One region of the Aurantimonas sp. NFXS3 genome, then DNA from elsewhere that is predicted to be linked to it. Evidence: predicted binding sites of a transcription regulator. Region 1 holds the regulator's gene; the other holds the start of a gene.
What was found. The regulator HrcA, encoded in region 1, represses chaperone genes, less so after heat shock. The targets are predictions, from matches to a motif close to GTTAGCACTCNCNNNNNGNGAGTGCTAAC.
Positions count from the first base shown of each region.

Region 1 (3,410 bases):
CCTTCGGGTCGAGACGTTTCATGGCGCGGCCTCGATGGCTTGGCGCTGCATGCCGACGAGATCGTTGATCCCCTTGCGGGCGAGATCAAGGAGCTTGAGGAACTCGTCCTGCGAGAACGGCGTGCCCTCGGCGGTGCTCTGGATCTCGACGATGCCGCCGGAGCCTGTCATGACGAAATTGGCGTCGGTCTCGGCGGCGGAATCCTCCGGGTAGTCGAGGTCGAGCACCGGCTCGCCCTTGTAGATGCCGCAGGAGATCGCCGCGACATGGTCCTTCAGCACCTTGGCCGGGTCGACCATGGCGCGCTGGCCCATCCAGGCGAGGCAGTCGGCCAGTGCCACGTAGCCGCCGGTGATCGCCGCCGTGCGGGTGCCGCCATCGGCCTGGATGACGTCGCAATCCACGGTGATCTGGCGCTCGCCCAGCGCCTGCAGGTCGACAACGGCGCGCAGGCTGCGACCGACGAGGCGCTGGATTTCCTGGGTGCGGCCCGACTGCTTGCCGGACGCCGCCTCGCGGCGCATCCGGTCGCCCGTGGCGCGCGGCAGCATGCCGTATTCGGCCGTCACCCAGCCCTTGCCGGAATTTTTCAGCCAGCCCGGCACGCGCTCTTCAAGGCTCGCCGTGCACAGGACATGGGTGTCGCCGAACCGGACGAGGCACGAGCCTTCGGCGTGACGGGAGTAGTTCCGCTCGAGGCTGACGGGCCGCAATTCGTCGAAGGCGCGTTTGGATGGCCGCATGATGAGGTCCTGACAATCGGTCCTGGAGAAGGGAATAGATGCTTCGGGTTGCGCCGGGCTTGTATCGGCGATGACCCGACGGATCAAAGATTTTCGCGTCGCCGTCATGGCGGGGCGCCGCGCGATGGCAGAAGATCGGCCGGAAAGGTGCTTGCGGCGAGGGCTATCGCGGCCGGACGGCTTGGCGAGGGCCCGAGCATTCCCTATAGTCCGGTCATGCGGGAAACGATGCGACGCCATGACTGAATTCCGTTTGCCTGTCAGCGATTTGGCTTCCGGAGCACTGCCGCTGGACGAGCGCTCGCGGGAGATCTTCCGGCTGATCGTCGAAAGCTATCTCGACATCGGCGAGCCGGTGGGCTCGCGCATGCTGTCGCGGCTCCTGACCAACGCGCTTTCGCCGGCCTCGATCCGCAATGTGATGAGCGATCTGGAAGCGCTCGGCCTGATCTATGCGCCGCATGTCAGCGCCGGACGCATGCCGACTGAACTGGGCCTGCGCTTCTTCGTCGACGCCTTTCTGGAAGTCGGCGATCTCGGCTCCTCCGAGCGCGAGGAGATTGAGGAAAAGGTGCGCGTGTCGGGCGACGGCCGCCCGTTCGAATCGCTTCTGACCGAGGCGAGCCAGCTCCTGTCCGGCCTCTCTCGCGGCGCCGGCATCGTGCTCACCTCCAAGGCCGATCTGCGCCTCAAGCATATCGAGTTCATCCGTCTGGAGCCGACGCGGGCGCTGGCGGTGCTGGTCGGCGCCAATGGCGAGGTGGAGAATCGCATTCTCGACCTGCCGGCCGGTGTCACCGCCTCGCAGCTCGTCGAGGCCGGAAACTTCCTCAACGCCCATATCGTCGGCCGTACGCTGGGCGAGGCGAGCGAGGAGATCGCCCGGCTGAAGGACGACACCTCCAGCGCCCTCGATCTCCTGTCGCGCCAGCTCGTCGAAAAGGGGCTCGCGGTCTGGTCCGGCGCCTCGGCCGACCAGCCGGCGCGGCTGATCGTGCGCGGCCGGGCCAACCTCCTGGAAAATGTCACCGCCTCCGAGGACATCGAGCGGCTGCGCCTGCTTTTCGACGACCTCGAAACCAAGAGCGGCATCATCGAGCTTCTGGGCCTTGCCGAGAAGGGCAATGGCGTGCGGATCTTCATCGGATCGGAGAACAAGCTTTTCTCGCTGTCCGGATCCTCGCTGGTGGTCGCCCCCTATCAGGGCGGCGGCGAGAGCGTCATCGGCGCGGTGGGCGTGATCGGTCCGACCCGGCTCAACTACAAGCGGATCGTGCCGATGGTGGACTATACCGCGCGCATCGTATCGCGGCTTCTGACCTCGGGCGCGGCTGCCCGCGAGGCTTGATTTTCCGTCCCGTCAATTCGATATGCGGCGCGACAACGATTTTCCGCCGCGCTGCGCGGTTCGCGTGGGAACTCCCACCGCCGGACTTGCGCAGCCAGGCCCCGACACGAGGTGATGACGCATGAGCGATACCGGCAAGCGCGAACACGACGAAGCCCGCAACCGGGCGGCTGACCCGGCCGCCCGCGATCGCGCCGACCCGGCGAGCGAGGCCGAGGCGCGGCGCGCGGCGGCCAATGCCAATGCCGAGGGCAGCGGCTATGCGGACGCCGCCAGCGGCTTTGCCGACGCCGATGCGGCCGCCAGCGCCGATGCCGAACGCATCGCCGCGCTGGAAGCCGAGAACGCCGACGTCAAGGATCGCCTGCTGCGGCTGGCCGCCGACATGGAAAACCTGCGCCGGCGGACCGAGCGCGAGGTCAAGGATGCGCGCACCTATGCGGTGACCGGCTTTGCCCGCGAGATCCTGTCGGTCGCCGACAATCTGCGCCGCGCGCTGGAAGCCGTGCCGGCCGAAGCCAAGGCCGATGGCGAGGGTGGTCTGGCCGGTCTCATCGACGGCGTCGAGGTGACCGAGCGGTCGCTGCTCAGCACGCTGGAGAAGCACGGCGTCAAGAAGCTCGACCCGGAAGGCCAGCGCTTCGACCCGAATTTCCATCAGGCGATGTTCGAGATTCCGAACACCGAAGTGCCGAACGGCACCGTCCTGCAGGTCGTGCAGGCGGGCTATGCCATTGGCGAGCGCGTGCTGCGCCCGGCCATGGTCGGCGTCTCCAAGGGCGGGCCGAAGGCCTCTGCCGCCAAGGCCGAGGCGGACGCCGCCCCGCAGGACGCCGGCGACACCATCTGATCGCCACAAAGCCCGCCGACGCTTTTCCGTATCGCGGGGACCAGTTCGCGATACGGATGCCAGGCAAGAACAGGCGACTTATGACGAAGACGATCCTCCCGCTCGCGGTTTCGGCCGGACTGCTCGTGCTCGGCACGCTGGCGGCCAAGGCCGATCACGCCGATCGGCATATGTCGGTCTGGAAGTCGCCGAGCTGCGGCTGCTGCGAGGCCTGGACGGACATTGCCCGCGCCCATGGCTTCGACGTTACCGTCACGAACACCGACGAACTGACCCCGATCAAGCGTGCGGCGAAGGTACCGGCGGCGATGGAAGGGTGCCACACGGCCAGGATCGACGGCTATGTCATCGAGGGCCATGTGCCGATGGATGCGATCGACCGGCTCCTCGCCGAGCGTCCCGCCCTGGCCGGCCTGTCGGCGCCGGGCATGCCGATGGGCTCGCCCGGCATGGGCGACGATCCGGATG
Region 1 is NZ_JAGDDZ010000002.1:400,176-403,585, forward strand. It holds gene rdgB (RdgB/HAM1 family non-canonical purine NTP pyrophosphatase) at 1-22, opposite strand, end outside; gene rph (ribonuclease PH) at 19-744, opposite strand; gene hrcA (heat-inducible transcriptional repressor HrcA) at 983-2,092, shown strand; gene grpE (nucleotide exchange factor GrpE) at 2,214-2,942, shown strand; gene J3367_RS07070 (DUF411 domain-containing protein) at 3,023-3,410, shown strand, end outside.

Region 2 (3,410 bases), on a different contig from region 1:
GCCCGGTGCCTTGACGGCCGCGATCTTCAGGCCGCCACGCAGCTTGTTGACGACCAGCGTGGCCAGGGCCTCGCCCTCGACGTCCTCGGCGATGATGAGGAGCGGCTTGGAGGACTGCACGACGGACTCGAGGACCGGCAGCAGCGCCTGGAGGTTGGAGAGCTTCTTCTCGTGCAGGAGGATGTAGCAATCCTCGAGCTCGGCGACCATCTTCTCCGGGTTGGTCACGAAGTACGGCGACAGGTAGCCGCGGTCGAACTGCATGCCTTCGACGACTTCGAGCTCGGTCTCGGCGGTCTTGGCTTCCTCGACGGTGATGACACCCTCGTTGCCGACCTTCTGCATGGCCGAGGCGATCATCTCGCCGATTTCCTTCTCGCCATTGGCGGAGATGGTGCCGACCTGGGCGACTTCGTCCGAGGTGTCGATCGAGCGGGCGGCAACGCCGAGCGCCTCGACGACCTTCAGAACGGCCGCGTCGATGCCGCGCTTGACGTCCATCGGGTTCATGCCGGCGGCAACGGCCTTGGCACCCTCGCGGACGATCGCCTGGGCGAGAACCGTCGCGGTGGTCGTGCCGTCACCGGCCTTGTCGTTGGTCTTCGAGGCCACTTCGCGCACCATCTGGGCGCCCATGTTCTCGAACTTGTCCTCGAGCTCGATCTCCTTGGCGACCGAGACACCGTCCTTGGTGATGCGCGGGGCGCCGAAGGACTTGTCGATGACGACGTTGCGGCCCTTCGGGCCGAGGGTCACCTTGACCGCGTCGGCAAGAATGTCGACGCCACGCAGCATGCGCTCACGTGCGTCGCGGCCGAACTTTACTTCTTTAGCTGCCATGTTCGTATTCTCCCGGGCGCGCCATCTGATCAGGCCGCGCCGTTTCGAAGTTTCGTGGAATTACGGAAATCGCAGGCGCCTGATCAGGCGACGACGCCCATGATGTCGGATTCCTTCATGATCAGGAAGTCTTCGCCGTTCAGCTTGACCTCGGTGCCCGACCACTTGCCGAAGAGGACGCGATCGCCCGCCTTCACGTCCAGCGGCACGACCTTGCCCGAATCGTCACGAGCACCGGAACCGACGGCGACGATCTCGCCTTCCTGCGGCTTCTCCTTGGCGGTGTCCGGAATGATGATGCCGCCAGCCGTCTTGGCTTCGGATTCCACCCGACGGACCACGACGCGGTCGTGCAGAGGACGGAAATTCACAGCTGCCATGTTCGTTGAACCCTTCGTTGACGGATATGGCCGGACCCGCTTTTCGGCATCCGGCGTGAACAACTGGCACTCACCTGGGGCGAGTGCTAACGACGATGGAGATAGTGTCGCAGCCGGCGCGGTGTCAAGCGGTCGGCGCATCGCGTCATCGAAGTTTCGTTAATCGCCGTCCGGGATCGGCCCGGCATCCCTGGGCGGGGTTGACGCGGCAGGTGCGGGCGCTTGCGACAGCGCTTCGCCTTGACCGGTCGGCAGGCCGCCTCTATCGGCACGGGACAGGCAATGGCAGCGTGGACACCGATGGAAACTTCTCTCTCCGACACCGGCCGCGGGACGGATACCGTCCGACCGCCGCAGGACGTCCGGCCGATCGCCGCGCTGGCCGAGATCGCCGGCGACTACGACGCGATCTTCTGCGACGTCTGGGGCGTCGTCCACAATGGCGTCGTCAAGCATCCGGCCGCCGAGGCGGCGCTGACGGCGGCGCGTGCGGCGGGCGTCAAGGTGGTGCTCCTGACCAACTCGCCGCGCCCGTCGGCCGGGGTGGTCGCGCAGCTCGGCACGATGGATTTCTCCCACGACGCCTATGACGCCATCGTCACCTCCGGCGACGCGACGCGCGCCCTGATCGCCGATGTCGCGGGTCCGGTCTTCCATATCGGGCCGGAGCGTGACTACGACCTCTTCGCCGGCATCGACGTCGATCTGGTCGGCGAGGCCGAGGCGAGGGCGGTGATCGTCACGGGCCTCTACAACGACGAGGTCGAGACGCCGGCAGACTATGCCGACATGCTGGCCCGGCTGCAGGCGCTCGACCTGCCGATGATCTGCGCCAATCCGGACATCGTCGTGCATCGCGGCGAACGGCTGATCCCGTGTTCCGGGGCGCTGGCGCGCGACTACGGCCTGATCGGCGGCACGGTGCGCCTTGCCGGCAAGCCGCACCGGCCGATCTACGACGTCGCGTCGCGCGTCCTCGATCTCGGGGCGTCGTCGCGGGTGCTGGCGATCGGCGACGGGCTGATGACCGACGTGAAGGGCGCCAATGATTTCGGCGCCGACGCACTGCTGATCACCGACGGCATCCATGGCGAGGAACTGGCGTCGGCGGATTCGGCGACGCAGACCGTCGCCGCCGTCCTGTCGGAACGCGGCCTGACGGCGCGCTACTTCATGGCTGCCCTGACATGATGCCAGACGCGATCGCGCGTCTCGGCTCGGTCGCGGACGTGCCGGCGGATCTGCGCGGCGCCGTGGTGGCGGTGGGCAATTTCGACGGCGTGCATCGCGGCCATCAGGCCGTCCTGGGAGAGGCCCGGACCATCGCGGCGGCCGAAGGACGACCGCTCGTCTGCCTGACCTTCGAGCCGCATCCGCGCTCGGTGTTCCGGCCCGACCAGCCTGTCGCGCGGCTGACACCGGCACCGATGAAGGCGCGCCTTCTGGAGATGCTCGGCTTCGACGCGGTGGTCGAACAGGGGTTCACCCGCGAGTTTGCCGGCCTCGCGCCGGAAGCCTTCGTCGAGACCGTGCTGGTCGAGGCGATGGGCGCCCATCACGTGGTCGCCGGCTTCGACTTCCATTATGGCGCCAAGCGTGGCGGCACGCCCGAGACGCTGGCCGGGGCGGGTCGGATGCATGGCTTCGGCGCCACCCTTGTGCCGGCCTTCGTCGACGAGGGCGGCGAGACGGTGTCGTCGAGCCGGATCCGCGACCGCCTCGGGGAGGGCGCCGTCGCCGAGGCCGCGGGGCTGCTCGGCTACCGCTGGACGATTGCCGGCGAGGTGGTCGGCGGTGCCAGGCTCGGCCGCACGCTGGGCTATCCGACCGCAAACATGGTGATCGAGCCGGACAGCCTGTTGAAGCACGGCATCTACGCGGTGCGCCTGCGCCGTGCCGACGGCACGCTGCATGACGGCGTGGCGAGCTTCGGCCGCCGCCCGACCTTCGACAATGGCGCGGCGCTGTTCGAGACCTTCCTGTTCGACTTTTCGGGCGATCTTTATGGCGAGACCGTTTCGGTGTCGCTGTTCGGTTTCCTGCGCGGCGAGGAGCGCTTCGACGGCGCCGAGGCGCTGATTGCCCAGATGGATCGCGACGCGGAAGAAGCCCGCGCGATGCTCGCCGGCGTCGCGCCGCTCGGCGGCCTCGACCGCCGCATGGCGTTCTGAGCCTTCACCCTCGCCCAGG
Region 2 is NZ_JAGDDZ010000001.1:103,666-107,075, forward strand. It holds gene groL (chaperonin GroEL) at 1-840, opposite strand, end outside; gene groES (co-chaperone GroES) at 924-1,220, opposite strand; gene J3367_RS00470 (TIGR01459 family HAD-type hydrolase) at 1,521-2,411, shown strand; gene J3367_RS00475 (bifunctional riboflavin kinase/FAD synthetase) at 2,411-3,391, shown strand.
Region 2: a site for HrcA is predicted at 1,283-1,311, ahead of groES (co-chaperone GroES). Genes of this name have one in related genera too.